DNA from 3 places in the Streptomyces sp. NPDC031274 genome. Region 2 is predicted to be linked to each of the others. Evidence: riboswitches for the same ligand, from Rfam matches in the RefSeq annotation. Region 2 holds a riboswitch; each other region holds the start of a gene.
The links. Region 2 has a riboswitch for S-adenosylmethionine ahead of ACZ5CR_RS17990 (glutathione S-transferase family protein). Riboswitches for the same ligand answer to the same signal wherever they lie in the genome.
Positions count from the first base shown of each region.

Region 1: another riboswitch for S-adenosylmethionine. It lies ahead of thrC (threonine synthase); the one in region 2 lies ahead of ACZ5CR_RS17990 (glutathione S-transferase family protein).
Region 3: another riboswitch for S-adenosylmethionine. It lies ahead of ACZ5CR_RS21050 (aminotransferase class V-fold PLP-dependent enzyme); the one in region 2 lies ahead of ACZ5CR_RS17990 (glutathione S-transferase family protein).

Region 1 is NZ_JBVIHP010000020.1:25,867-30,960, reverse strand. It holds gene ACZ5CR_RS28880 (cold-shock protein) at 1-132, opposite strand, end outside; gene ACZ5CR_RS28875 (MoaD/ThiS family protein) at 557-835, opposite strand; gene thrC (threonine synthase) at 945-2,279, opposite strand; SAM riboswitch class I at 2,273-2,407, opposite strand; gene ACZ5CR_RS28865 (glucosyl-3-phosphoglycerate synthase) at 2,575-3,519, shown strand; gene ACZ5CR_RS28860 (DUF7927 domain-containing protein) at 3,588-5,094, shown strand, end outside.
Region 2 is NZ_JBVIHP010000010.1:93,413-98,506, forward strand. It holds gene ACZ5CR_RS17985 (beta-L-arabinofuranosidase domain-containing protein) at 1-1,969, shown strand, start outside; gene ACZ5CR_RS17990 (glutathione S-transferase family protein) at 1,957-2,727, opposite strand; SAM riboswitch class IV at 3,054-3,198, opposite strand; SAM riboswitch class IV at 3,379-3,492, shown strand; gene ACZ5CR_RS17995 (putative leader peptide) at 3,541-3,693, shown strand; gene ACZ5CR_RS18000 (LLM class flavin-dependent oxidoreductase) at 3,797-5,050, shown strand; gene ACZ5CR_RS18005 (NtaA/DmoA family FMN-dependent monooxygenase) at 5,068-5,094, shown strand, end outside.
Region 3 is NZ_JBVIHP010000012.1:226,162-231,255, forward strand. It holds gene qcrB (cytochrome bc1 complex cytochrome b subunit) at 1-1,327, shown strand, start outside; gene trpD (anthranilate phosphoribosyltransferase) at 1,491-2,555, shown strand; SAM riboswitch class IV at 2,641-2,757, shown strand; gene ACZ5CR_RS21050 (aminotransferase class V-fold PLP-dependent enzyme) at 2,939-4,312, shown strand; gene ACZ5CR_RS21055 (Lrp/AsnC family transcriptional regulator) at 4,419-4,700, opposite strand; gene ACZ5CR_RS21060 (rhomboid family intramembrane serine protease) at 4,738-5,094, opposite strand, start outside.

The DNA.
Region 1 (5,094 bases), on a different contig from region 2:
ACCTTCTTCAAGGGTGCGGTAACCGTCCATCTGAATCGCGCTGTAGTGGACGAAAACATCCGCACCACCGTCGACCGCGATGAAGCCGTACCCCTTCTCCGCGTTGAACCACTTGACGGTGCCCTGAGCCATGCCTAACTCCCCTATTACTGGCCCTTGCACGGACCCGCACTTCGCGGGCCCGGGTCAGACCTCACCCCCCCAATGGGTTGTGGAGGCGTGCGCCGGAACGCGTCGACCGCCGCTGAATGTATCTGCCCAACTGCCCTCTGCAACAGGTCAATCGGACGAGAATTCTGGGCACGCGCGATCGGAAATATGCGGAGAATTTGCCGGAGTTCAGGGCAAGTCGGGCCGGGCAAATGCCGCAATAGACTCAAAAGGGCAAGGCGCTTTGGCTACTTCTTGTCGGCCCGGGGCCGACTTCGTCTACGCGCTCGACGCCAAAAGCGAAGCTTGCTTCCCAACTGTACCGCGCTCAACCACATGGAATTGCCCCCTCCGCTTCTCTCGCGGAGGGGGCAATAGAGGTGACGCTGCGTGCTTTCAGGCGGATTCAGCAACCGCCCGCGACGGCGGGAATGATCGAGACGCCGGCGCCGTCCGGCGTCGCGGTCTCAAGGCCCTGCTCGAAACGGACGTCGTCGTCGTTCACGTACACGTTCACGAAGCGCCGCAGCTTGCCCTGGTCGTCAAGGACACGGGCCGCGATACCGGCGTGCTTGGCCTCAAGATCGGCAATGACCTCGGAGAGGTTGGCGCCCTCGGCGGCGACCTCGGACTTGCCGCCGGTGTAGGTGCGAAGAATGGTGGGAATGCGAACGTTGACGCTCATGGAATTCACCTCTTGATACGGGGAGGAAGCGCCCCGTCAGGGGCGCGAGGAACTGCGCGAGGACGGACCACGACCGCCGTTCGACGACGGCGATCAGGCCCTACGGCGATTAATCGGCAAGACCCGCGGCGCGAAACGCGTCGAGGCTGGGCTTGATCGTCGCAGTCGCCTGAGACGTCTCGGCAACAGCGTCGAGGGTCTTGAGGCCGTCACCCGTGTTCAACACGACCGTGGTGAGAGTGGGGTCGATGAGCCCCGCCTCAAGAAGCTTCTTCGTGACGCCGACCGTCACGCCACCGGCGGTCTCCGCGAAGATCCCCTCGGTCCGCGCAAGCAGCTTGATCGCGTCCACGACCTGCTCGTCGTTCACGTCCTCCACCGCGCCGCCCGTGCGACGGGCGATGTCCAGGACGTACGGCCCGTCGGCAGGGTTGCCGATGGCGAGGGACTTGGCGATGGTGTCCGGCTTCTGAGGGCGTACGACGTCGTGCCCGGCCTTGAAGGCGGTCGACACCGGCGAGCAGCCCTCGGCCTGCGCACCGAAGATCTTGTAGGGCTTGTCCTCGACGAGGCCCAGCTTGGTGAGCTCCTTGAGGCCCTTGTCGATCTTCGTGAGCTGCGAGCCCGACGCGATCGGGATGACCAGCTGGTCGGGCAGCTGCCAGCCGAGCTGCTCACAGATCTCGTACGCGAGGGTCTTGGAGCCCTCGCCGTAGTACGGCCGCAGGTTCACGTTGACGAAGCCCCAGCCCTCGCCCAGCGGGTCGCCGATGAGCTCGGAGCAGAAGCGGTTCACGTCGTCGTAGTTGCCCTCGATGCCGACGAGCTCGCCGCCGTAGACCGCGGCCATGACGACCTTGCCCTGCTCCAGGTCGTGCGGGATGAACACGCACGAGCGGAAGCCGGCGCGGGCCGCGGCGGCACCCACGGCACCGGCGAGGTTGCCGGTGGAGGAGCAGGAGAGGGTGGTGAAGCCGAAGGCGCGCGCCGCCTCGATGGCCTGCGCGACGACGCGGTCCTTGAAGGAGTGCGTCGGGTTCCCGGAGTCGTCCTTGACGAAGAGCTTGCCCTGCTCGACGCCGAGCTCACGGGCGAGGTTGTCGGCCTTGACGAGCTGGGTCCAGCCGGGGTTGATGTTCGGCTTCTCGGCGACGTCCGCGGGGACGGGCAGCAGCGGGGCGTAGCGCCAGATGTTGGCGGGGCCGGACTCGATCTGCCTCCGCAGCGCCTCGGGGTCGCCGGTCGGCAGGTCGTACGCGACTTCGAGCGGGCCGAAACAGGCCTGGCAGGCGAAGATCGGGCCGAGGGCGTAGAGCTCACCGCACTCGCGGCACGAGAGGCCGGACGCGGGGCCGAGATCCACGGAACCTGTGGTGGTGGAGGGGGTGGTGTCGAATGTTCCGACAGTCTGCGCAGCCATGGAGGCGAGGCCCTTTCTCCTCATCTTCCCCGCGGCGAATCTCACCGCGAGACGGAATTGGCACCTTCCCCGCCGAGACCTCGCGTGCGCGGTCGGCGGGATGGTTGCCGGGGCTTCAACGGGCCGTATCCCTCTGCCCCTCTGGATGAGCGGTATGGCGCCGGGCTTCAGGGGCCCGGGGCATTTGTGACGCGTCGACCCCCGACATGCGATGGTCATCCGCGTTGTTCAAGACTGTAACCGACGGCCTGGACCCTTGAGATAGTCGTCCGCACCGCGAGATGGATCACATGTAGGCCACACACAGGAGGAACCACCCGTGCTGGAAGAGGCCGAGCGCTGGCTGACCAGGCGTTCCTGGTCCGTTGCCGACCGTCCGCTCAGCGCGCTCGTCGCCGCCAAACGGGCGTCGGGAGCCTCGGTGAGCGTCGTCCTGCCCGCGCTCGACGAGGAGGAGACGGTCGGCGGGATCGTCGCCGTGATCCGCCGCGAGCTGATCGAGAAGGCCGCCCTCGTCGACGAGCTCGTGGTGATCGACTCCGGCTCGCGGGACCGCACGGCCGAGGTCGCGCGCGACGCGGGCGCTCGGGTCGTGCACCGGGACGAGATCCTGCCGCGCATCCCGGCCGTGCCCGGCAAGGGCGAGGTCCTGTGGCGCTCGCTCCTGGTGACAGGCGGTGACATCGTCGCGTTCGTCGACGCGGACCTGAAGGAGTTCTCGGCGGACTTCGTCACCGGGATCGTGGGCCCGCTCCTGACCGAGCCCGACGTGCACTTCGTGAAGGCGATGTACGACCGCCCGCTCGCCGGGGCCGCGGGTCAGGGCGGCCGGGTCACCGAGCTGATGGCGCGCCCGCTGCTCAACATGCACTGGCCTCAACTGGCCGGGTTCGTCCAGCCGTTGGGCGGCGAGTACGCGGCGCGCAGGTCTCTCTTGGAGCGGCTGCCGTTCCCCGTCGGATACGGGGTGGAGCTCGGCCTGCTCGTCGACGCGCTGCACACCGTGGGCCTTGACGCGCTCGCGCAGGTCGACGTCGGCGTGCGCAAGCACCGGCACCAGGACGGGCAGGCGCTCGGCAGGATGGCGGCGGCGATCTACCGGACGGCGCAGGTCAGGCTCGCGCTCGGGCATCACGTACGCCCCGAGCTCACCCAGTTCGAGCGGGGCGAGCACGGGTTCGAACCGCGGACCCATTCGGTGGACACGGAGGAGCGTCCGCCGATGTCCGGCATCGCGGAGTACACGGCCCGCCGCGTGGCGTAACCACCCAAGACCGGGCATTTTGTCTACATTTCCCACTTATGTGGGTCCTTATGCGGGTCAGACAGTTCATGGGAAGCGCGCGACGCGTCGGTGGCGTGGCCATGGCCACGGCCGGTCTCGCGGCAGGGGCGCTGAGCGCGGCAGCCGTGGTACCGGCCGCCGCGGACGTGATCGATCCCTTCGCCAAGCGCTACGACGAATCGCTCTACGGCGACTTCAAGACCATCGGCAACACGGTCATGGGCTGCCCGACGACGCCCGCGGACATGGCGGCGCGCTGTGCCACCGCCGCGGAGGGCGAGGGCCGCGACAACAACAACACCTTCGTCATGCGGCGGATCAACACCGCGGGCATGGACCCCGACCACGGATCGAGCACCGGCCGGGTCGCGATCCCGCCCGGCGCGAAGGTCGCGTACGCGCGCCTCTTCTTCGGCGGCAACGACGGCACGTACAAGGGCCCGAGCGGCGCCCGGCTCAAGCGCTGCGACATCTCCGGCGCCGATGTGGAGCCCTCGCCCGGCGACCCGCTCGACGCGGTGCCCTCGGTCAGCGTGGCCGGCGCCACCCCCTCGAAGGTGACCCCGGCGAACCTGGTCGGGGACCCGGCGTCGGCCAACGGCCCGCACTACTACACCGGCGAGGCCGACATCACGGGCCTCTTCAACGGCATCACCGGCGACGGAACGCCCCTGCCGGTCGCGGTCGGCGACATCTGGGCGCCCACCGGCAAGGGCTGCGTCGCGGGCTGGTCCCTGACCGTCGTCTACAAGTACGACGCCCCCGACGAGCAGTACGCGCCCGACCGCCGCAACGTCTACGTCTACGGCGGCCACGTCCTCCAGCGCTCCACCTCGCCCGCCACCAGCGTCGAGGTCGACGGCTTCTACCGCACGGACGGCAAGCCGCGCGCGAGCGTCACCGCGTACGAGGGCGACTGGAACACCCCCGGCGACCGTTTCGCGGTGGGCGGCCAGAACATCACCGAGGCGCACACGGGCAACACCAACAACTTCTTCATCAGCGAGGACGACGGCGCCCTCGACCCGAGGATGACCAACAACCTGTCCATCGACGCCAAGGAGTTCGACGTCACCGGCGGCAACTCCCGCGCCCCGGCCGCCGCCGAACCGATCCCGGTCGGCTCGACCTCCACGACGCTGAGCTTCTCCACGAAGGGCGACACCTACGTCCCCTCGGCCCTCGCGCTCTCCGTCCCGGTCCCCGACCTGGAGGTGACGAAGACGGCGAGCCCCAAGAAGGTGAAGCCGGGCGGCACCCTGACCTACACGGTCAAGGCGAAGAACATCAGCAAGCTGAACTACCCGAACGCCAAGTTCAGCGACGACCTGACGGACAACCTCGACGACGCGACGTACCGGCACGACGCGGAGGCGACGACCGGCGAGGTCTCGTACACCAGACCGAGGATCAGCTGGACCGGCGACATCCCGGCCGGGCACACCGCGACGGTGACGTACTCGGTCAAGGTCAACGACCCCGTCAGCGGTGACGGCAAGCTGCTCAACGACGTCGACGTCGAGTCCCCCCGCTCCAACTGCGACGCGGGCAGCG
Region 2 (5,094 bases):
CACCTCGATGACCCTTGATCCGGCCGCGCTCGGCTCCCTGAAGAACAACTGGCTCGGCCGCTCCCACTACGCGGCCGACCCGGTCTTCGCCGGCGCGTTCGACGAGGTCAACTTCTGGTCGCGGGCCCTGACCGCCGCGGAGATCTCGGGGCTCCAGGACGCGCCCGCCGCCGGTTCACCGGCCGGTGCGGGGGACTTGGCGGCGTACGCCTTCGACGAGACCAGCGGCGACTCCTTCGCCGACAGTTCTGGCCACGGCCGACACGCCACCTTGCGCCGCACCTGGGGCGGGCCGAGCCATCCGGGGTTCCTCGCGGCGTACCCGGAGACGCAGTTCATCGCCCTGGAGTCGATGACGAGCGGCGACTACACCAAGGTGTGGGCGCCGTACTACACGGCGCACAAGATCCTGCGCGGTGTCCTCGACGCCTACCTGTACACGGGCGACGAACGAGCGCTCGACCTCGCGTCGGGCATGTGCGACTGGATGCACGCGCGCCTGTCCAAGCTGCACGGGAGCACCCTGCAACGCATGTGGGGCATCTTCTCCAGTGGGGAGTTCGGCGGCATCGTGGAGGCGATCTGCGATCTGTACGCCATCACCGGCCAGGCCGAACACCTCGCCCTGGCCCGCCTCTTCGACCTCGACAGGCTCATCGACGCGTGCGCCGCGGGCGACGACACCCTCGACGGGCTGCACGCCAACCAGCACATCCCCATCTTCACGGGCCTGCTGCGGCTCTACGACGAGACGGCGGAGCGCCGCTACCTCACCGCCGCCAAGAACTTCTGGGGCATGGTCGTACCGACCCGTATGTACGGCATCGGCGGCACGAGCACCGGCGAGTTCTGGAAGGCTCCCGGTGTCATCGCCGGAACGCTCAGCGACACCACCGCCGAAACCTGCTGCGCGCACAACCTGCTCAAGCTGAGCCGGGCGCTGTTCCTCCACGAGCAGGACCCCGCGTACATGGACTACTACGAGCGGGCCCTGTACAACCAGGTCCTCGGTTCGAAGCAGGACAAGGCCGACGCGGAGAAGCCCCTCGTCACGTACTTCATCGGTCTGCTGCCGGGCCACGTGCGTGACTACACGCCCAAGGCGGGCACGACCTGCTGCGAGGGCACGGGCATGGAGAGCGCCACCAAGTACCAGGACTCCGTCTACTTCCAAAAGGCCGACGGCTCCGCCCTGTACGTCAACCTCTACAGCCCCTCCACGCTGACCTGGAAGGAGAAGGGCGTCACGGTCACACAGACCACCGACTACCCGAGGGAACAGGGCACGACGCTCACGGTCCGGGGATCCAGGGCCGCCTTCGATCTACGGCTGCGCGTACCGGCCTGGGCGGGGAGCGGCTTCACCGTGACCGTCAACGGCAAGAAGGTGAAGGCCGATCCGGCGCCCGGCAGCTACTGCTCCCTGTCCCGCACATGGCGGGACGGCGACACCGTCCGGGTTTCCCTCCCCTTCCGGCTACGGGTGGAGAAGACCCCCGACAAGCCGGAAGTCCAGGCCCTGTTCTACGGACCGGTCCATCTCGTGGCCCGCGACAGCGCGAAGACCTACTTCCGGTTCGCTCTCCACGGAAACGCCGCACTCTCCGGCGACCTGCTCCCCAACCTCGAGCCGATAGCCGGCGAACCGCTCCACTACACACTCGACGGCATCCCCCTCGCGCCCTTCTTCGAAGGCACGGAAGACCCGACGCACGCCTACTTCCAGCGGTCCGAACCCAAGGTGGTCTTCGGCACGATCGACTCCGGCGTCGCCAACCCGACGGGGACAGGGGCCGACGGCACGACCCTCCTCGACGAGATCTGGTCGGCCGCTCCCTTCAGGAACAAGAGCGCGTTGGTCCAGCATGTCCAGGCCACCGTGGACTCCTGGGTGGGTGCCGGCCGACTGGGCGCGGGTGACGGCAGGAAGGTGGTGCGCACGGCGAAGGAGGCTTCTTACACGAGGTGATGGGGGTGGTTGGCACAGAAGGCCGGGTGGTCGTCCAGGCGGCGCACATAGGCGCGCACGTGGGGGCGGGAGCGGGCCGCCTCAGCCGCATCCGGGGTGAGGTGGACGAGCCTCGCCCACAAGTCCACGTCCGCTGCCGTGAGTTCGTCGCCCACGAGGTAGGAGTGGGCGGCAAGACGGCAGTCGATCCTGTCCAGTGTCGCGGGGGTGAGCGGCCCGGCGAGCAGCTCGTGCCAGGTGTCGATCCGTGCTGCCAGGGCCGGTCGGCGCAGGACGGGCAGCGGGCCACTGCCGTGTGCGGCAAGGCGGCAGGCCAGGTCGCGCAGGATGTCCGGCGTGTGGTTGCTGACGACGTGACCGCTCCACCGGTCGCACAGGGCCGGAACGGTCAGCGGCCCTTCGAAGTGGTGCTCGGTGGCCTCGTAACAGCGGTGCAGCGAGTCGAGCGCCGCAGTGGTGTGCGGTGCCAGGAGGGTGGTGGTGACCGACTCCCTGAGCCCGAGCAGGTCGAGGGTGATCGAGACGCGCAAGGAGTCCGGACATTCTGCCGAGAGATACAGGTGGTAGCGGTGGGGCGCCGGGTAGAAGCCGCCCGCCACGTCGTCGCCGATGCGGCTGCGGATCGGCGCGGGACGGGCGAAGCGTGGGCCGGTGTCGCGTGGGCCGGTGTCGCGCGGAGAGCATGAATCCGCGGGGGAAGTCGGGTGGGAAGCAGGGCGGGAAACAGTACGGGAACGGTGCGACGTGATCTCGGGCATGGCTCTCCAGGGAGGGGAGGGGCGCCGACCGGCGGCGGCACGCGCGGGGCCGGTGGCACAGCGGGGGAGAGGGGGATCCGTGGCCGCAGAGGGCCGCAGTGATGAGGCTTCTTGTCCGGAGGCGTCGCTGGTGTGTGGACGCTGCGCGGACGTCAGACAGCTGGCACCGAGGCGCTGCACACGCGCAGCAGATCGATGTGAAGGCGTCTGGTCAGGAAGCGAGGGCGGGGCCGGGGCGCGGACAGGGGAGGCCGCTGGATGCTGTTCCCCTCACCGACCGCCCTGGACATGTCCACCAGCCCTGCCGTCGAGGCCCGTCGTACCCGGGGCCGCGCTTGCCCCGCCGCCACGGCGGGACCCGGTCGTCACCCGGGGCACCCCGTCGCGGAGGAAGGGTTGCCCGCCAGCGGGCCGGGGCCGATGACCCGCTCGGGCAGGAACCCTGCCGGGCGGGCGCTGACAATCGTGACCGTCCCCGGAAGTTTGAGTCCGGGTGCCTGTCTCCGTCAAGAAGGCCCGCACCAGGAACAGAAGGAGTGGTCCGGTGGTTGACTTGACGGAGACAGGCGACGAGGCATGTACGACGCTGTGAGAACGCCCATGATCCACGGGCATTGCGCACCGCTACGACCTCACGTAACGTCCCGAGCAGGTTACGAGTGTCAGCGTCAAGCCCTGGCTTGCTGACCGGCAACCCTCCCACGCGGCGGGGTGCTCCAGGTGAGGACCAGGCGGTGCCCGTCCAGGGTTCCGCAAGCGCGAGACCGGCGAGGCTCCAGGCCCGCCGAGTCGGAAGGGGCGGAGGTGACGGACGTGCCAGCTGTGTCAGCCGTACCGCCCCTGTCGCCCGTGCCGCCCGCGCCCGCCCCGCGCGTCATGGTGATCGCCCCGAGCCGCCAGGTGCATCTGTACTCCCGGCCGCACATCGATCTGCAGCGTGTCGCCGGCGCGCTCTGTCGTTCCTGACCCGTCACCCCGCCGCCGCACCCTCGGATCCGAGGGGCCGGTGTTCTCGTACGGTCGCACGGTCGATCAGGAAGGCACACCTTTCGTGTCGTCATCACCTTCGTTGCCCCATTCGCCTCATTCCTCCGCTTCTTCTGCCGACTCTGCCGCCGCGCTGCACCTCGCCGTCGCGCTCGACGGCGCGGGCTGGCACCCGGCCGCCTGGCGCGAACCGGTCGCCCGCCCGGGGGAGTTGCTCACCGCCCGGTACTGGGCCGATCTGGTCACCGAGGCCGAACACGGCCTGCTCGACTTCGTGACGATCGAGGACGGGCTCGGGCTCCAGTCGTCCCACTTCACCGAGCCCGACGGACGCACGGATCAGGTACGCGGGCGGCTCGACGCCGTCCTCATCGCCGCCCGTGTCGCCCCGCTGACCAGCTACATCGGACTCGTGCCGACGGTGGTGGCCACGCACACGGAGCCCTTCCACACATCCAAGGCGATCGCCACGCTCGACTACGTCAGCACGGGCCGCGCGGGCGTACGGGTGCAGGTGTCAGCACGCCGTAACGAGGCCGCGCACTTCGGGCGCCGCACGCTTCCCGCCCTCGATGCCGTCGAGGACCTCGGCAGGCCGGACGTACGGGAACTGACCCTCGACCTCTTCGACGAGGTGGCCGACTACGTCGAAGCCGTGCGTCGGCTCTGGGACAGCTGGGAGGACGACGCGGAGATCAGGGACGTCGCCACCGGCCGCTTCGTCGACCGCGACAAGCTGCACTACATCGACTTCGAGGGCAAGCACTTCAGCGTCAAGGGCCCCTCGATCACCCCACGGCCACCGCAGGGCCGTCCCGTCGTCAGCGCGCTCGCCCACGAGACCCCGACCGAGGCCCCGTTCCGGCTGCTCGGCCGCTCCGCCGACATCGGATACGTCACCCCGCGCGACGCCGGGCACGCACGCGACATCGTCACGGCGGTCCGCGGCGAACAGGAAGCTGCCGGGCGGGCCGACGAGCCCCTCCACCTCTTCGGCGACCTGGTGGTGTTCCTCGACGACGATCCGGCCGCCGCCGTGGCCCGCAGGGAGCGTCTGGACGCCCTCGCGGGACACCCGTACACCAGCGACGCACGTGTGTTCACCGGCACGCCCGCCCAACTGGCCGACTTGCTCCTGGAGTTGAGTCAGTCCGGACTCACCGGGTTCCGGCTGCGCCCCGCCGTCGTCGGCCACGACCTCCCGGCGATCACCCGGGGCCTGGTGCCAGAACTCCAGCGCCGCGGCGCCTTCAGGCACGCGTACGAAGCCGACACCCTGCGCGGTCTCCTCGGCCTCGCCCGCCCCGCAAGCCGCTACGCCGCCGCCACCGCCTGAGCCGGAAGGAACCCGACATGAGCAAGTCACCGGACAAGCCGCTC
Region 3 (5,094 bases), on a different contig from region 2:
CAGCTTCGATGTGCGCGGTGGTCTGCTGATCCGGCAGATCCACCACTGGGCGGCGCTGATCTTCCTCGCGGCGATGTTCGTGCACATGATGCGCGTCTTCTTCACGGGTGCCTTCCGCAAGCCGCGCGAGGTCAACTGGGTCTTCGGCTTCCTGCTGTTCGTCCTGGGCATGTTCACCGGCTTCACCGGTTACTCGCTCCCTGACGACTTGCTCTCCGGTACCGGTGTGCGCTTCATGCAGGGCGCGATCCTGTCCGTGCCGATCGTGGGCACGTACCTCTCGATGTTCCTGTTCGGCGGGGAGTTCCCCGGCGGCGACTTCGTGGCCCGGTTCTACTCGGTGCACATCCTGCTGCTGCCGGGCATCATGCTCGGCCTCGTGGTGGCGCACCTGATCCTGGTCTTCTACCACAAGCACACGCAGTTCGCGGGTCCCGGCAAGACGAACAACAACGTCGTCGGCATGCCGCTGCTGCCCGTCTACATGGCGAAGGCCGGAGGCTTCTTCTTCCTGGTCTTCGGTGTCATCGTCGCCGTCTCTGCGATCGCCACGATCAACCCGATCTGGGGGATCGGCCCCTACCGGCCGGACCAGGTCTCCACCGGAGCCCAGCCCGACTGGTACATGGGCTTCTCCGAGGGTCTGATCCGTGTCATGCCGGGCTGGGAGATCAACGCCTGGGGTCACACGCTCGTCCTGGGTGTGTTCATCCCGCTGATCATCTTCCCGCTGGTCCTGGTCGCGATCGCGGTCTATCCGTTCATCGAGTCCTGGGTCACCGGCGACAAGCGCGAGCACCACATCCTGGACCGCCCGCGCAACGTCCCGACCCGTACGGCCTTCGGTGTCGCATGGATCACCTGGTACTTCGTGCTGCTCGTCGGTGGTGGAAACGACCTCTGGGCCACGCACTTCCACCTGTCGATCAACTCGATCACCTGGTTCGTGCGCATTGCCTTCTTCGTGGCACCGGTCCTCGCCTTCATCGCCACCAAGCGGATCTGCCTGGGTCTGCAGCGGCGCGACAAGGACAAGGTCCTGCACGGCCGCGAGTCGGGCATCATCAAGCGCCTGCCGCACGGTGAGTTCATCGAGGTCCACGAGCCGCTCAACCAGGAGCAGCTGCACACGCTCACCGCGCACGAGCAGTACGCGCCGGTCGAGATCGGCCCCGCGGTCGACGAGAACGGTGTCGAGCGCAAGGTGAGCGGGCCGCAGAAGCTCCGGGCCAAGCTCTCCAAGGGCTACTACGGGGAGGACAACCAGATCCCCAAGCCCACCACCGAGGAGTACAAGGAGATCACGAGCGGCCACGGCCACCACTGATCCCCTGACGCTCTGCGGCATTGAAGTACTGAGGTACTGACCACAAGGTCGCCACGGCGAGAGCCCCGTCCCCTGCATCCAGTGCATGGACGGGGCTCTTTGCCGTCCCCAGGGCTGGATAAGGTGTTCCTGTCCTACGCCTATACGAACCCAGGAGCGGCAGATGAGCGCTGTGACCCCCGCAGGAGGCAACACCGCGGCGGCCCGTTCCTGGCCCGGTGTGCTGAACGGTCTTCTTGAGGGACGCGACCAGAGCACCGATGACACGGCGTGGGCCATGGACCGCATCATGCGCGGTGAGGCGTCCGACGCGCAGATCGCGGGCTTCGTGGTCGCGCTGCGCGCCAAGGGCGAGACCGTGGAGGAGATCTCCGGCCTCGTACGCACGATGTACGAACACGCCAATGTGATCGAGGTGCCGGGCCAGACGGTCGACATCGTCGGCACCGGCGGCGACGGGGCCAAGACCGTCAACATCTCCACGATGTCCGCGATCGTGGCCGCCGGCGCGGGTGCGAAGGTCGTCAAGCACGGCAACCGCGCCGCCTCCAGTGCCTCGGGCGCCTCCGACGTCCTGGAGAAGCTCGGGGTGAATCTGGAGCTTCCGCTGAAGCGGGTCGTCGAGGTGGCCGAGGAAGCCGGGATCACCTTCTGTTTCGCCGTGAAGTTCCACCCGGCCCTGCGACACGCCGGTGGGGCGCGCAGCCAGCTGGGGATCAGGACCGTCTTCAACGCCCTGGGTCCGCTCACCAATCCCGCCAAGGTGCGGGCCCAGGCGGTCGGGGTCGCCGACGCGCGGATGGCGCCCATCGTGGCCGGGGTCTTCGCCGAGCGCGGGCACTCGTCCCTCGTCTTCCGCGGCGACGACGGGCTCGACGAGCTGACGACCACGGCGACGTCGCGGGTCTGGGTCGTGCGGGACGGCGTCGTGCGGGAGGAGGCCTTCGACCCGCGGGACGTCGGCATCGACCTGGTCCCCGTGGAGGCGCTGCGGGGCGCTGACGCCTCGTACAACGCCGAGGTGGCGCTGCGCCTCCTGGACGGTGAGAGCGGCCCTGTGCGGGACGCCGTGCTGCTCAACACGGCGGCGGCCCTGGTGGCCCTCTCGCCGGGCGAGGGGACCCTCGTGGAGCAGATCGGCGCCGGTATCGCCAGGGCGGCGGAGTCGATCGACTCCGGGGCCGCGAAGAAGTCCCTGGAGCGCTGGGTGGCGGCCAGCAACAGGTGAGCGTGGCGTGAGTGTGGCGCACACCGCAGTCCGTATCGCGGACTGCGGTGTGCACCGGGAAGATCGTGTGGCAAGATGCTGCGCAGGTCATGAGTGACAGCGATTAGGCCCCGGCTCGCTGTCCGGCAACCCTCCGTCCGTGGCGGGGTGCCCCGGGTGAAGACCAGGCCGTACGCAGCAAGGCGTATGGCAAGCGCGGACCCCTGCGCACTCGATGAGTGTCATACCCCTGGGGTCCTGGTCCTCAAGGGAGCAGTCTCGTGAGCAAGCGAATGCGATAGGGCTTTCCGGCCCCTTTTCCGCACCCCCCTTTTCTTTCATCACTGCAGCGCCGTACGTGCGCCCTCGCAGTGAACTCGCCTGCCTTCCCACGGGAGTTCGCCATGTCTGTCCCCACCGCTGTCGCCGACCGATCCGTCTGTGCCGAGCCGCTGCCCGTCCTCGGCCGTGACGTCACCGTGCCGCTCGTCACCGGCGGCGAAGTGACCTACGCGGCGCTCGACTACGCGGCGAGCGCTCCGGCGTTGCAGCGCGTGTGGGACGACGTGGCCGCGTACGCGCCGTACTACGGCAGCGTGCACCGGGGTGCCGGATACCTCTCGCAGCTCTCCACCGACCTCTTCGAGAACAGCCGTGCCACGGTCGCCGAGTTCCTCGGCTGCCGCGAGGACGACCAGGTCGTCTTCACGCGCTCGACCACCGACTCGCTGAACCTGCTCGCCGCCGCCCTGCCCGCCGACTGCCAGGTCTTCGTCTTCGAGACCGAGCACCACGCCTCGCTCCTGCCGTGGCGCGACGCCCGCGTGACGTACCTGAACGCCCCGCGCACCGCCGAGCAGGCCGTCGCCACCCTGGAGCGCGCTCTCGCCGACCGCGACCCCCACGGGCCCGCCCTGGTCTGCGTGACCGGCGCCTCGAACGTCACCGGTGAGCTGTGGCCGGTGAAGGAGCTCGCCGCCGCCGCCCACGCGCACGGCGCCCGCATCGTCCTCGACGCCGCGCAGCTCGCGCCCCACCACCCCGTCTCCATCGACGAGCTCGACGTCGACTGGGTCGCCTTCTCCGGTCACAAGCTGTACGCGCCCTTCGGCTCGGGCGTCCTCGCGGGCCGCTCCGACTGGCTGCGGGCGGCCGAGCCCTACCTCGCGGGCGGCGGCGCCTCGCGCAAGGTCGCGCGGCGTACGGACGGCGGGGTGGACGTGGAGTGGCACGACACCGCCGCGCGGCACGAGGCCGGTTCGCCGAACGTCATCGGCGTGTACTCGATCGCCTCCGCCTGCAAGGCGCTGACCGAGGCGGGCTTCGACGAGCTCGTCGCCCGCGAGCGCCACCTCATCGCGAAGGTGAAGGAGGGCCTCGCCGATGTGCCCGCCGTGAAGGTGCTCTCGCTCTTCGGTGACGACGCGCCGCGCGTCGGCGTCATCTCCTTCGTCGTAGAGGGCTGGAACAGCTCGCACTTCGCCGCCGCGCTCTCCGCCGAGTACGGAATCGGCGTACGCGACGGCCTCTTCTGCGCCCACCCGCTGGTGCGCACCCTGCTCGGCAGCGACCCGCAGACCCAGGGCGAGTGCGGTGCCCCCGAGGCCGCGCCCGGCGAGAAGTCGCTGAACGCGATCCGCGTGAGCTTCGGCGCGGGCACCCCCGACGAGCACGTGGAGCGTTTCGTGCGCGCCGTGCGGGAGCTGGTGGCGGACGGCGCGCGCTGGAACTACCGCACGGAGGAAGGCCGCTGCGTGCCGGACACCACGGCCGCCTGAGGCGGTGAAAGGGGCCGGGCGCCGCGAGACCGGCTCCGAGATGCGGAAACGCCCGTCCGGCACTCGGCGGGACCGGTACCCGGCGAGTTCAGCACCCCGCGACGGCTCAGGAGTCGAGGCCGATGGCGAACGCCGCTTCGAGGTCGTGCTGGGAGTACGTGCGGAACGCGACATGCGTGTCCGTGCCCTCCACACCCGGGATCTTGCTGATCTTGCCGGGGATGACGTCGGCCAGGTCGTCGTGGTGCGCGACACGCACCATCGCGATCAGGTCGTACGTGCCGGTCACGGAGAAGACCTCGCTGACGCAGTCGAGGGCGGCGATCGACTCGGCGATCTCCGGGATCCGGTCCACGCTGGTCTTGATGAGCACGATCGCGGTGATCACGGCTGACTGTCTCCCTCGATGACGGGTGCTGGCTTCTTCACTCTAGCCCTCCCGTCTCCCGCCCCCGCCCTTCCAAAGAGGCGCTCCGCGCCCGCCTGTTTCTTCTGACATACCGCACCCACGCGTAGAGAAAGCCCAGGGAGAACCCCACGATATGGGCCAGATAGGCGACACCGGGGCCCTGCCCGCCCTGCAGGGCCGCGAGCCACTGCAGCGCCACCCAGAACGGCAGCACCACCCACGCGGGGAAGCGCAGCGGCAGGAAGAAGAGGAACGGGAAGAGGCTGGTGACCCGCGCCTTCGGGAAGAGCCGCAGGAACGCGCCGAGCACCGCGGAGATCGCCCCCGACGCGCCCACCAGGGTCTGGTCGGAGCCCGCGTGGGCGACCGCGTA